DNA from 3 places in the Streptomyces sp. NPDC043908 genome. Region 2 is predicted to be linked to each of the others. Evidence: riboswitches for the same ligand, from Rfam matches in the RefSeq annotation. Region 2 holds a riboswitch; each other region holds the start of a gene.
The links. A riboswitch is a leader RNA that binds a small molecule or an ion and turns the genes downstream of it on or off. The one in region 2 is predicted to bind cyclic di-AMP.

Region 1 (4,350 bases), on a different contig from region 2:
GCGAGGAGCGCGGGCAACTGCTCGACGGTCCGGGCCGAGGCGATCGGGGCGACCACGGTCGGCTGCGCGGCGAGCCAGGCGAGGGCCACGCTCGCGGGCTCGACGCCGTGCGCCAGCGCGACGCGGTCGAGCGCGGCGAGCACCTTCACGCCCCGCTCGGTGCCCAGGTACCGGCCGGCGCTCCCGGCCCGCGCGCTGTCGACGTCCTGGCCGGGGCGGTACTTGCCGCTGAGGAAGCCGGAGGCGAGCGCCGAGTAGGGCACGGCGGCCAGACCCGAGCGGCCGGCGGTGTCCTGGAGGGTGCCCTCGTAGGTGTCGCGCGAGACCAGGTTGTAGTGCGGCTGGAGCGCGACGTACTTGGCCAGGCCCTCGCGGTCGGAGAAGTCCAGGGAGTCCTGGAGCCGCTCCGGGGAGATGTTGGAGGCGGCCACCGCACGCACCGTGCCGTCCTTGACCAGCTGGTCGAGCGCGGTGACGATCTCCTCGACGGGGACCGACTCGTCGTCGAAGTGCGTGTAGTACAGGTCGATGTAGTCGGTGCCGAGCCGGCGCAGCGACTCCTCGGCGGCGGCCTTGATGGTGGGGGCCGCGAGCCCCTTGAACGAGGCGTGCGCGCCGCCCTTGGTGGCGATCACGACGTCCTCGCGGTTGCCGCGCGCCGCCAGCCACCTGCCGATGATCCGCTCGGACTCGCCGCCCTCGTTGCCCGGGGCCCACGCCGAGTAGACGTCGGCGGTGTCCACGAAGTTGCCGCCCGCCTGCGTGTACGCGTCGAGCACCCCGAAGGAGGCGGCCTCGTCGGCGGTCCAGCCGAAGACGTTGCCGCCCAGGGCGAGCGGGAAGACGGACAGGTCGGAGGAGCCCAGGGGGCGCAGCGTGGTCATGGGGGGTGAACGGGCCGACGGGGCACGCCTATTCCGCGCCCCCGCCCGCCGGGCAGGCCCCCTACGGGTTGAGGCCCTTCGACTCGAGCCACGCCATCGGGTCGACTCCCGTGCCGCCCGGGGTGTGCACCTCCAGGTGCAGATGCGGGCCCGTCACGTTGCCGGTGGCGCCGACGCGGCCGATCGTCTCGCCGGTCGTCACCTTCTGCCCGGCGCTGACCGCGATGGAGGACTGGTGGCAGTACCAGAGCTCCGAGCCGTCCTCCAGCTCGATCACCGTGCGGTATCCGTACGAGCCGGACCAGCCCGCCGACTTGACCGTCCCGCCGTGGACCGCCTTGAGCGGGGTGCCGGTGGGCGCGGCGAAGTCGAGGCCGGTGTGGTGGCCGGAGGACCACATCGAGCCGGCCTGGCCGAAGGTGGAGGTGATCGTGTACGAGGCGACCGGGAGCGAGTAGCTCTTGGCCAGCTCGGCCAGCCGCTCCTCCTCGGCCTTCTTCGCGGCGGCCTCCTCGGCGGCCTTCTTCTCGGCGGCCGCCTTCTGCTGGGCGGCGCTCTGCGCGGCCTTCGCCTCGGCCGCCGCCTGCTGGGCCGCGGCCTTCTCGGCGGCCGCCTTCGCCTCGGCTTCGGCGCTGCTGCGCTGCTGATCGGCCTGCTGGAGGATGCGGGCGCGCAGGGCCTCGCCCGCCCCTGTGGCGCCCTGCTCGGCCGCGGCCCGGGAGACGCCCGCCATGGTGAGGGGGGCGCTCGCGACGGCTCTGTCGGCCTCGGCCAGGGGGGACGCGTCGGGCTTGTCGTCGCCCGCGATGCCGGTGATGAGCGCGCCCACGCCCGGCAGGGACTTCACATCGGGGAGATTGTCCGCGACGGAGTCGGGCAGGGATATGGAGACCGGCGGCTTGGTCTGCGCACTGGCCATGCCACCCGCGCCGACGGCCGCGATGACGCCGACGCCGAGGACGGTGGAGCTGCGGGCGAGCCCGCCGCGCTGCTTGATCACGCGGTGCCGGCCGCGTACCGGGGAGACGGACTCCTCCGTGGGGTTCCACTCCTCCCACACCTCGGTGCCGCTGGGCGCGGGCCCGTACGGGGCGACGGGGGGAAGCGGCGGGGTGCCGAGGGCAGGCTCGTTGGACGCCACGGGGGCGCGCTCCTTTCCTTCCTTCTCGCCTACCGGGTTGGCGGTGGGGGTCCCCCCTGCTCCTTGAGAGCTCGGGGGAGGGTTCGGAGCAGGAAGGTCTCCTACGGGCACGTTTCGACGGTGCGAAGGTGCTCGATTCACCCCAAGGTGGTGGTTCCCCGGTTCCCTTGCGGAATTCGGCGCGTGCGCACGGTGCCGCCTCTACGACGGCTGGGACGACCGCGCTGCGTTATCGAACGTTAATAGACAGGCGGACCGGATTCCAAGCCGTTCCCCGTAATCCCCGGCCCCAGCGCCTGATGCCCCGTCAAACAACGTGCGCTCGGGCGTCGTTCGGGCACGGTCCGTCACGGAACCACCGGCGTCGTCCGCCGCCGCTCCGGCCGCCGCGCCCGGGGCCGCCGCACCGCCAGCAGCGCCATGTCGTCGTTCGCACCGCCGCCCGTATGCCTGCGCACATCGTCGACGAGCGCGTCCAGGAGCTGGTCCGGCCCCGGGAAGATCCGGCCGCGCAGCCGTTCGTGCGGGTCGTAGAAGACCCCGGGCGGCCGGGCCGAACGCGCCTCGGAGAGGCCGTCGGTGTACAGGAGCAGCGTCGCCCCGAGCGGGAAGGGGTACGTGTCCGCCCGGTCCGGCCAGACCCCGAGTTCCGCCATCCCCAGCGGCAGCGCGGGGTCGGAGGGGGTGAGCGCGTCCAGCGCCCCGTCGGCGTGGAGCAGCAGCGGTTCGGGGTGGCCCCGGTTGACCAGGCGTACGGCCGTGGCGTCGCGCGGGATCTCGGCGAGCACGGCCGTGGTGAACCCCTCGAACGCGTCCAGGCCGTCGCGCCGGGTGCCCTCCCGGGTCAGCGCGCGCTCAAGGCGTCCGGCCACCGCCTCCAGCGTCTGCTCCTGCTCGGCGGCCTCCCGGAACGCCCCGATCACCACGGCCACCGCCTCGACCGCCTCAAGGCCCTTGCCCCGGACGTCCCCGACGACCAGGCGCACCCCGTACGGCGTGTCCTGGACGGCGAAGAGGTCCCCGCCGATGAACGCGCCGGCCTGCGCCGCCTCGTACCGCGCGGCCACCTGGAGGCCGCCGATCCGCTCGGCGGGCGTGGGCAGGACGGCGCGCTGGGCGGTCTCCGCGATGACCCGCGCCGACGCCAGGCGTTCGCCGCTGCGGCGCAGCATGCGGTTGGTGAGCAGGGCCAGCGCGCCGACGGTGGTGACGGTGAACAGCTCGCTGACCGCCTCCCCGGTGCTGGGGACGTCGTGGAGGTACTCGGTGAGCAGGACCGCCCCGACCGCCGAGGCGCCCGCGACAGCGGTGCCCGCGGGGCCGAAGAAGGGGGCCGCGGTCAGCGGGGCGGCGGCGAACAGGGCCGCCGCGGTGAGATCGGGCGGTGTCGCCACGTCGAGGACGACCCCGGCGACCAGCAGCAGCGCGGGCAGGGCGCGCACCAGGGCCGGACGCCGGGAGCCCTCCCGGCCGCCGCCGTCCGTTCGCTGCCGCACCTGTGGTCTCCCGCCCGTCCGCGGGGCCGCCGCCGTTCCCGGCGCCCCACTCAGGGTGCCGGGCCGGGCCGCCCGCCGCGAACGCTCCTCGGCCAACCGGGTGCGCGCGGCGCCCCTCAGTGCCGTTCGGCGCCGGTCGCGATCAGCCGCGCCCGGCATCTGCGGGGCCCGGCCCGGCCGTGGACGCAGGTCCCCCGGGCGTGGCGGCGGGCCGCCGGGCCGCCGTGGACGGTGGGGACGCCGCCCTTGGCGTGCGAGGGCGCGGAGATCCAGGGCGGGGCGGGCGACAGGGGCGGCGACAGCGGCAGGGAGAGGCACATCAGGAGCGTGCACAGGGCGAGGAACAGCGGCACCGCGGGCGCCCTGCGCCGCGTCGCCGCCCGCAGCAGTCCGTCCACATGCTCGCGCATAGCAATCGTGAGACTACTGTACGTACGCGCGCCCGCGCGGGCCGTCGGGGAAATGCCGAAGGCCCGGCACATTCGCATGTGCCGGGCCTTCGGTCTTCAGTAGCGGGGACAGGATTTGAACCTGCGACCTCTGGGTTATGAGCCCAGCGAGCTACCGAGCTGCTCCACCCCGCGTCGGTAAACACAACTGTACGGCATCCCGGACGGTGCTCCGTACCGCTTTACGGACGGCGCCGCGCTCACGCCGACCAGTGCCCCCGCGAGGCGGCCAGCACGAAGCCGGGGCCGAAGCCGATGATGAGGCCGGACTGCCGGTCGCCGGGGGCCTGCGCGAAGGTGCGGGCCAGCACGTCGAGGACGGCCGAGCCACCCAGGTTCCCGTTGGCGGCCAGGCTCGCCCAGGCGTGCCGCAGGGCGCC
Region 2 (4,350 bases):
CCATGGCTGAGCGCCGCGTCAATGTCGGCTGGGCCGAGGGCCTGCACGCCCGCCCCGCTTCCCTTTTCGTCCGCGCCGCCACGGCCTCCGGCGTCCCCGTGACGATCGCCAAGGCCGACGGCAACCCGGTCAACGCCGCCTCCATGCTCGCGGTGCTCGGCCTGGGCGCGCAGGGCGGCGAGGAGATCGTGCTGGCGTCCGAGGCGGAGGGCGCCGAGGCGGCCCTGGACCGTCTGGCGAAGCTGGTCGAGGAAGGTCTTGAGGAGCTCCCCGAGACCGTCTGACCCGCCCGACCTGTCCGCCCGGTCCGGCTGACCCGGCCCACCGCCGACCGACCCGGCTGACCCGGCCCGGCGGGCGCGACCTCGCCGACAGCGTCCGGTCGGCCGGGACCCGGCGCCGCGCCGCCGTCCCGGCGCGGCCGCGCGTCACCGCACTTCGCGATCGGAGCCGCGGACCCGAATTCCGGGTCCGCGGCTCCTTTCCATTTCCCCGTAGGTGCGCCTCCGGCTTATGCACCCGGTAACGCGGACCGGCCGGCCCCGCCCCCGCATTCCGTGCCGCTTTCGGGCAGCACGAATCCGCCCCGCCGAATCACCCCTTTGTATACGGCGACCCTGTTAAGCACGGACGCTCGCGGTGTTTACGGCATGTTGCGGGATCCTCACGTCCGCCGGGCGCCGCAGCCGATAGGCGGAAAACGCGCGTTCGGCGTGGCGGGCGGTCAGCGCCCGGGCCCGCTCGGCGTCCCCGCGGGCCAGCGCGTCCACGATCGCCCCGTGCTCCGCCCAGCACTCGGCGGGCAGCGCGGGCTGCCCCACCTCGTACATCCACGTGATCTTGTGCCGCAGCTGGGTGAGCAGCGCGATGAGGCCGGGGCTTCCCGAGGCCTGGGCGAGCGTCTCGTGGAACCAGACGCCCAGCGAGCGCAGATCCTCGCCCTGGCCCCGCCGGACGCGGTCCTGGCCGAGCCTGACCAGGCCGCGCAGCACCTTCAGATGGGCCTCGGTGCGCCGGGCGGCGGCGCGCGAGGCGGCCAGCGGCTCCAGCAGGGTGCGCAGTTCGAGCAGATCGGCCGCCTCCTGCTCGGTCGGCTCCGCGACACAGGCCCCGGCGTGCCGGCGCGTGGTGACGAACCCCTCGGACTCCAGCGTGCGCAGCGCCTCGCGGACCGGGACGCGGGAGACGCCGTACCGGCGTGCGAGCACTTCCTCGGTGAGCCGGCTGCCGCGTGCGAAGAGCCCCGCGACGATGTCGTCGCGGATTGCCGTGCATACCGATTGCGCGGGAATGCGCATGACCGAACCTCCGCCTTAATCCCCGCGAAACGCGGTCGATCGACGCCTGTTCGGCGACTCTATTCCAGCGTCTGTTAATTCCCGGTGACGTGCCGTGGGCCATGCATATCTTTTGGCCACGGGCGGGTGTGCGCGCCGGACGGCATGCCGAAGCCCCCGGCGCGATACGCCGGGGGCTTGCGGTTTCGGATGCGGGGGCGTCCGGGTCAGACTTTGACGCCGTGCGAGCGCAGATACGCGATCGGGTCGATGTCCGAGCCGTACGACTCGCCGGTGCGGGCCTCGAAGTGGAGGTGCGGGCCGGTGGTGTTGCCGGTGTTGCCGGAGAGGGCGATCTGCTGGCCCGGCTCGACGCGCTGGCCGACGTACACCCCGATGGACGAGAGGTGGCCGTACTGCGTGTACGTGCCGTCGTTCATCCGGATCACGATGTTGTTGCCGTAGGCGCCGCCCCAGCCCGCCTCGACGACGGTGCCCAGGCCGACCGCGTGCACCGGGGTGCCCTCGCCCGCGTGGAAGTCGATGCCGGTATGGCTGCCGGAGGACCAGATCGAACCGCCGGTCTTGTAGCCGGTGGAGACGTACCCGCCGTCGATCGGGGCGACGAAGGAGTTGAGGCGCTTGCGCTCGGCCTCGCGGGCGGCGCGCTCCCTGGCCTCGCGCTCCTCCTTGGCCTTCGCCTCGGCCTTGCGCTTCGCCTCGGCGGCGGCGCGGGCCTTGTCGGCGGCGTGCTGCTGGGCGGCGGCCTGGGCGTCGATCCGCTCGGCGAGGGAGTCACCGATCACGATGGCCTGGGTGATGCCGGTGTCCTCGACCGAGGCGGCGGCGGGCGCCGAGCTGTCGGCGGCCATGGCCGGGGAGGCGAGGGTGCCCACGACTCCGGCGGTGGCGAGGGTGGCGATGCCCGCTATGTTCGCGCTCTTGCGCGACACGGCGCTGGGCCGACGGTGCTTCCCGGTGGCACGGGTGAACGCCATGGAGAGGCGGGTTCCTTTCCTTCCATCTCGCCTACCGGGTTAGCTGACGGGTTCGGAGCTGGAAGGTCTCCTACGGGCCCCTCCGCGGGCGGAGGCGTCCGATTCACCCCAGGGACTGAGTGGGTCCCCGGCTCCCCTGGCTCGCACCAGTTGGGGACTCGGCGATGGCTGTCCGGTGCCGCGGCTGCGACGGGTGGTGACGGACAGCCGGACTGACGCTAGACGGCTGATCTTTCAATCACCAAACAGACGCGTCTTTTTGTAGCGCACGCCACATGACAGACAGGCAACCTCCCCAACAAAACGGACATACAGGGGGACCCCGGCGGCTCTCGGCCACCGGGGTCCTCACCCGTCCCGTCCGCCCGTCTTCGGCGGACGGCCCAATCAGCCCGCCACTACGGTGACTTCGCCGATTCCCAGGGCCTTGACGGGCTCCGCGATCTGTGCCGCGTCCCCGACGAGGACCGTCACCAGGCGGTCCACCGGGAAGGCGCTGACGACCGCCGCCGTGGCCTCCACGGTGCCGGTGTCGGCCAGGCGCGCGTACAACTGCGCCTGGTAGTCGTCCGGGAGGTGCTGCTCGACCTGGTCGGCCAGCGTCCCGGCGACGGCGGCGGCCGTCTCGTACTTCAGCGGGGCCACGCCCACCAGGTTCTGCACGGCCGTCTCGCGCTCGGCGTCGTTGAGCCCCTCGGCGGCCAGCTTGCGCAGCACCGTCCACAGGTCGTCCAGGGCCGGGCCGGTGTTGGGCGTGTCCACCGAGCCGCTGATGGCGAGCATGGCGGCGCCGGTGCCCTCCGGGCCCGAGCGCAGCACCTGGCCGTACGAGCGCACTCCGTAGGTGTAGCCCTTCTCCTCGCGCAGGACGCGGTCCAGGCGGGAGGTGAGCGTGCCGCCCAGGCAGTACGTCCCGAGGACCTGGGCGGGCCAGACGCGGTCGTGGCGGTCCGGGCCGATCCGGCCGATCAGGAGCTGCGTCTGGACGGCGCCGGGCCGGTCCACGATGACCACGCGGCCGGTGTCGTCGGCGGTGACCGGGGGCATCGGGCGCTCCTCGGCCGGATGGCCGGTCCAGGCGCCCAGGGTGTCCGCCAGGACCGCGTCCAGGTCGGTGGCGCCCAGGTCGCCCACGACCACGGCGGTGGCCGCGGCGGGCCGTACGTACGCCTCGTAGAAGGCCCGTACCGCCGCCGCGTCGATCCGCGCCACGGTCTCCTCGGTGCCCTGGCGCGGGCGCGACATGCGCGCACTGGCCGGGAAGAGCTCGCGGGAGAGCTGCTGGGCGGCGCGGCGCGCCGGGTTGGCCAGCTCGTGCGGGATCTCGTCGAGGCGGTTGCGCACCAGGCGGTCGACCTCGGCGTCGGCGAAGGCGGGGGCCCGCAGCGCCTCCGCGAGGAGCCCGAGCGCCTTGGGGAGCCGGGAGACCGGCACCTCCAGGGAGACCCGCACGCCCGGGTGGTCCGCGTGCGCGTCCAGGGTGGCGCCGCAGCGCTCCAGGTCGGCGGCGAACTCCTCGGCGGAGCGCTTGTCGGTGCCCTCGGAGAACGCGCGCGCCATGATCGTGGCGACGCCGTCCAGGCCCGCCGGCTCGGCGTCCAGCGGGGCGGCGAGGAAGATCTCGACAGCCACGACCTGCTGGCCGGGGCGGTCGCAGCGCAGCACGGTCAGCCCGTTGGGCAGGGTGGAGCGGCCGGGGGCGGGGAAGGCCCAGGGGCGCGCGGTGCCGGCGGCGGGCCGGGGGTGGAACTGCATGGTCACGCCGGTGTCGCTCACTGCTCTGCTCCCTCTGCGTCGGCGTCGGCCGCCGCGTCTGCCTCTGCGGTGGTCGGCTCGTAGACCAGCACCGCCCTGTTGTCCGGGCGCAGGGTGGCCCGCGCCACGTCCCGCACCTCCTCGGCCGTGATGTCGAGGACCCGGTCGACGGCGGTCAGCGCGAGCTGGGGGTCGCCGAACAGCACCGCGTACCGGCAGAGTTCGTCGGCGCGGCCCGCGACCGTGCCGAGCCGGTCCAGCCACTCGCGCTCCAGCTGGGCCTGGGCGCGCTCCATCTCCTCGGCCGTGGGGCCCTCTTC
Region 3 (4,350 bases), on a different contig from region 2:
CGGCTACGTCTGTCTCCAGGCACACACCGCCCAGCCGGGCTGGGAGCCGCCGAACGTGCCCGCGCTGTGGCGGGCGGAGTAGACACTTCCCTTACCGACCCACCGTGTTGGCGTGAATCCACGGGACAAGGCGAACGGGCAGGAGCACTTATGTGGAATGTCGAAGGGAGAAAGCGCGGCGGGCTGAAACCGAAAGGGGTGCCGGTGAAGGCGATATCGCGAAGAATTCTCCCCCGGCGCGCTTTTCCGCGCAGGGCGCGAGTCCGTTCGGCGCATTGAGTGCGTTGAGGTCGTGGACTGTTCACAGTCCGCGTAGGCCTCGCCGTGCTCCGAGTCGGAGCGTTCCGTTCGCGCCGGTCCTGATGACAGACTGCGATCATGACTACGGAGACGATCCACGCGGCGGCCGCGGGCACCTGGAAACTCGGTGACCTGTCGGTCAACCGCCTGGGATTCGGCGCGATGCGCCTCACCGGGAGCGCCGCGTTCGACCTCGGTACGCCGAGCGACCGCGAGCGCTCCCTCGCCGTGCTGCGGCGCGCGGTCGAACTCGGTGTCAACCACATCGACACCGCGGCTTTCTACTTCTCCCGGCTCCGTTCCGCCAACGAACTCATCAACCGGGCGCTCGCGCCCTATCGGGACGATCTGGTCATCGCCACCAAGGTCGGCCCGGGGCGCGACGCGTCCGGCGCCTGGCTGCCCTGGGCCACCCCGGAACACCTGCGCGGCCAGGTCGAGGAGAACCTGCGCCAGCTCGGCCGCGACCACCTCGACGTGGTCAACCTGCGCCTGAACGGGCCCGGTTCGCTCGCCGAGCACTTCGGCGCCCTGGCCGAGCTGCGCGAGGCCGGCCTCATCCGCCACCTGGGCATCTCCAACATCGGCCCCGAGCACCTGGCGGAGGCCCAGGCGATCGCGCCCGTGGTCTGTGTGCAGAACCGGTACGGCCTGGACAGCAGGCGGACGGGCTCCGGCGAGGTGCTGCGGCTCTGCGGCGAGCAGGGCATCGCGTTCGTCCCGTTCTTCGCCATCGCGGGCGAAGGCCGCGAGAGCGGCGCCGGGCAGGCGGCCGGCGCGGAGAGCGAGGCGGTCCTCGCGGTCGCCCGCGCGCACGGCGCGACATCCGCGCAGGTCCGTCTCGCCTGGACGCTCCGGCAGGGCGAGCACGTGCTGGCCATCCCCGGCACGGGCAACCCGGACCACCTGGTGGAGAACGTGGCCGCCGGCGGGCTCCGGCTCACCGACGAGGAGGCGGCCCTGCTGGAGACGCCGTCGGAGCCGTCCGCCTAGATGTCCGAAATGGACGGCGGGCGCCCGGTTTCGCTCCTATGTCGTCAATCTATTCATTGGGAATGATAAAGGGGCTTAGCTTTTCTTTTGCGCGCCGCCAACGCCCGTTCATTCTTCTGGGGAACGCGCAGGAATCCCTCTCCAAGGCCGCGGAAGAAGTGAAGTGGGTCACTTCGGGCCCCGGTGCGCGCGCGAGGGTGATGCGCTCATTCCGTTGCGTGGAAGGCGAGTTGGGGATACGGGGAGAAGGGCGCTCGTATCCCCGGCACCGATGGATCTTTCTCTCCGATGCCGGAATGAATTCACGCTCTTGTTTCCGCCGGGCCCATTCGATTACGGTCTCGCTCAAATCCGGATGGACCGCCGAATCCTGCCGCTGTCCGGAAACCTCCCACACACGAAAAGGCAGGAGCGGGGGACCCAGGTAGTCGCCGGATCCGGAGGACGGAACGGCTCGGGGTGAAGCCGCGTGCAGCGCGGCCGGGCAGCCCTCGCCCGAACCCGACAGCTCACCTCGCAGGCGAAGGAGAGGAATTCGCCATGCCTGCAAAGGGTAAGCACCGCCGCCCCAAGTCCAGCAGCCTGACCCGGGGCATCGCCGCCGCGGGCACGGGCGGCGCCGCGCTCATCATTCCGGTGATCGGCGCGACGAGCGCCGGTGCCGCACCCTCGGCCGCCCCCCACGCCGCCGCCCCGAAGGCCGCTCCCGCCGTCGCCGCCAAGGGTGCCGTGTCCGCCAAGCCGATCGTGGCGCAGAAGGCAGGCGCGGCGAAGGCGGCCCCGACGACCTACTCCGTCGTCGCCGGGGACACGCTCTCCAAGATCGCCCAGGACCTCGACGTGAGCGGCGGCTGGAAGAGGCTCTACAAGGACAACCGCCAGGCGATCGGCGGCAACCCGGCGCTGATCCACCCCGGCCTCCAGCTGGCGGTGGGCAAGAAGGCGAAGGCCCCGTCCGCCGACCGCCCCGCCACCCCGGCCCGGGCCGACCGTTCGGCGCGGACGGGCACGCCGCCCCAGCAGGCGACCGCCGCCGTGGCGAAGACGTACGGCAACGATCTGGACGGCTGGATACGCCAGTCGCTGGACATCATGGCCCAGCACGGCATCCCCGGCTCCTACGACGGCATCTACCGCAACGTCATGCGCGAGTCGTCGGGCAACCCCTTCGCCATCAACAACTGGGACTCCAACGCCGTCGCGGGCACCCCCTCCAAGGGCCTCCTGCAGGTCATCGACCCCACCTTCCAGGCCTTCCACGTGCCCGGTACGTCGACGGACAGCTACGACCCCGTCGCCAACATCGTCGCCGCGTGCAACTACGCGGCGAAGACGTACGGCTCGATCGACAACGTCAACGGTCCGTACTGACGGAAGCCCGCCGACCGACAAAACCTCCCCGCCGCAAGCCGCTGGCAGCCGCCGGCAGCCGCCGGACCATCTGGTCCATCCAGGACCAGATGGTCTGTTACGGTGGCGTGACCAGGCTCAGGGGAGGACCGCATGCCACGCCCGACGCGCGCGGAACTCGACGCGGAGATCGTCGAGGCCGCCGCCGAGCTCTTCACCGCCCAGGGGTACCTCGGCACCTCCGTCCAGGAGATCGCGGACCGGGTCGGCTACTCGAAGACCGGGCTGCTGCACCGCTTCCCCTCCAAGGAACGACTGCTCGCCGCGACGCTCATCGGCCCCCTCACCGAGTTCGCCGCGCTCCGGGCCACCTGGGGCGCCCTGCCGCAGGGACCCGAGCGGCAGCTGCGGGCCTCGGCCGATCTCGTCGATCTGGCGCTGCGCCACCGCTCCCGGCTCGCCCTGCTCTTCAACTCCGGGCTGCCGGTGCTGCCCGGCGCCCTCGCCGGAGTGGAGGGCCTGGGGGATCTCGGTGACCACCGCACGGAGACCCTGGCCGCCTTCGCGGACGCGGACGACCTGGCGGGCACGGTCCGGGCGCAGCTGGCCGTGACCGGCCTGGTCAGCACCGTCGCCGCGCGCCAGGACCTGCCCGACGAGCTGCTGCGCGCCCCGCTCCTGAGCGCCTTCCGCGCCGCGTGCGGCATCTGCGCGCACCCCGTCCCCGAGGAGGGGGCCCCGTGCTGAAGGCGCGTGCCGCGGCGGGCCGGGCACTGCGGGGATGGTGCAAGTACGCCGTCGCCGTCGTGGTGCTGGCGGGACTGGCCGTGGCGGGGGACCGGGCCGCGGCCTCCTGGACGGAACACCGTACGGCCGACGCGTTCCAGAAGGCGCGGGGGCTCCCGTCCGCACCCCATGTGGAGGTGCACGGCTTCCCCGTACTGACCCAGTTGGCCGGGGGCACCCTCGACCGCGTCGACATCGAGGCCTCGGACATCCCCGCGGGCCGCGACGGCGGCAGGCTCCCCATCACCACCCTGAACGTCGAACTCGACCACCTCCGGCGCTCCTCCCACGCCTCCGAGGCACACGCCGCCTCCGCCAGGGCCACCGCCTTCGTGTCCTACCGGGACCTGTCCCGCGCACTCGGCATCGACATCGGCTACAGCCGGGACAGCACCAGGTCCGAGCCGCGCGTCGCGGCCACCGCCTCGCTGCCGCTCTTCGGGAAGGTCGGAGCCAGCGCGCGCGTGGAGACGGCGGGCGGCCGCACCCTGAAGCTGCGGTCCGTGAAGGCGGGCGACGACCTGCCCAAGGCGGTGCGCGGGATCGTCACCGGCATGCTGGAGCGCGAGATCGAGCTCGACGGGATTCCGGACGGCCTGGCGCTCACCTCCATCACCACGAGATCCGAAGGGCTCACCGCGACGCTCTCCGGCAAGGACGTCACCTTCCGTACGGACACCCGCGCCTGAGACACCGTCGGGCAACTGTCAGGTGACGAGATGTCATGAAGCCCGCGTCATACGGGCGTTGGGGGCTCCCGGTACACCCGTAGCGCGGGCACCTCGAACGACATCTCCGACACCTCGGGAGCGGGCCGCGGATGGAATCGGCCCGCGCTGACCGAGAGGTTGACGATGAGGTGGGCGTGCCAGCGGCGGCCCACCCCCTTGTGGTCGGCGAAGACCGGCGCGCCGTTCACCC

Region 1: another riboswitch for cyclic di-AMP. It lies ahead of AC069K_RS33345 (M23 family metallopeptidase); the one in region 2 lies ahead of AC069K_RS25770 (M23 family metallopeptidase).
Region 3: another riboswitch for cyclic di-AMP. It lies ahead of AC069K_RS08175 (transglycosylase SLT domain-containing protein); the one in region 2 lies ahead of AC069K_RS25770 (M23 family metallopeptidase).

What each region holds. Positions count from the first base shown of each region.
Region 1 covers NZ_JBWKEI010000022.1:67,237-71,586, reverse strand. The annotation lists gene AC069K_RS33350 (aldo/keto reductase) at 1-884, opposite strand, end outside; gene AC069K_RS33345 (M23 family metallopeptidase) at 946-2,025, opposite strand; cyclic di-AMP (ydaO/yuaA leader) riboswitch at 2,038-2,217, opposite strand; gene AC069K_RS33340 (PP2C family protein-serine/threonine phosphatase) at 2,373-3,617, opposite strand; gene AC069K_RS33335 (hypothetical protein) at 3,638-3,931, opposite strand; tRNA gene AC069K_RS33330 (tRNA-Met) at 4,032-4,105, opposite strand; gene AC069K_RS33325 (PhlD) at 4,171-4,350, opposite strand, start outside.
Region 2 covers NZ_JBWKEI010000012.1:170,961-175,310, reverse strand. The annotation lists gene AC069K_RS25780 (HPr family phosphocarrier protein) at 3-284, shown strand; gene AC069K_RS25775 (GntR family transcriptional regulator) at 621-1,298, opposite strand; gene AC069K_RS25770 (M23 family metallopeptidase) at 1,505-2,275, opposite strand; cyclic di-AMP (ydaO/yuaA leader) riboswitch at 2,289-2,449, opposite strand; gene AC069K_RS25765 (M16 family metallopeptidase) at 2,663-4,030, opposite strand; gene AC069K_RS25760 (M16 family metallopeptidase) at 4,048-4,350, opposite strand, start outside.
Region 3 covers NZ_JBWKEI010000003.1:31,342-35,691, forward strand. The annotation lists gene AC069K_RS08165 (dioxygenase family protein) at 1-82, shown strand, start outside; gene AC069K_RS08170 (aldo/keto reductase) at 379-1,293, shown strand; cyclic di-AMP (ydaO/yuaA leader) riboswitch at 1,645-1,829, shown strand; gene AC069K_RS08175 (transglycosylase SLT domain-containing protein) at 1,834-2,664, shown strand; gene AC069K_RS08180 (TetR/AcrR family transcriptional regulator) at 2,797-3,390, shown strand; gene AC069K_RS08185 (LmeA family phospholipid-binding protein) at 3,384-4,118, shown strand; gene AC069K_RS08190 (LamG domain-containing protein) at 4,166-4,350, opposite strand, start outside.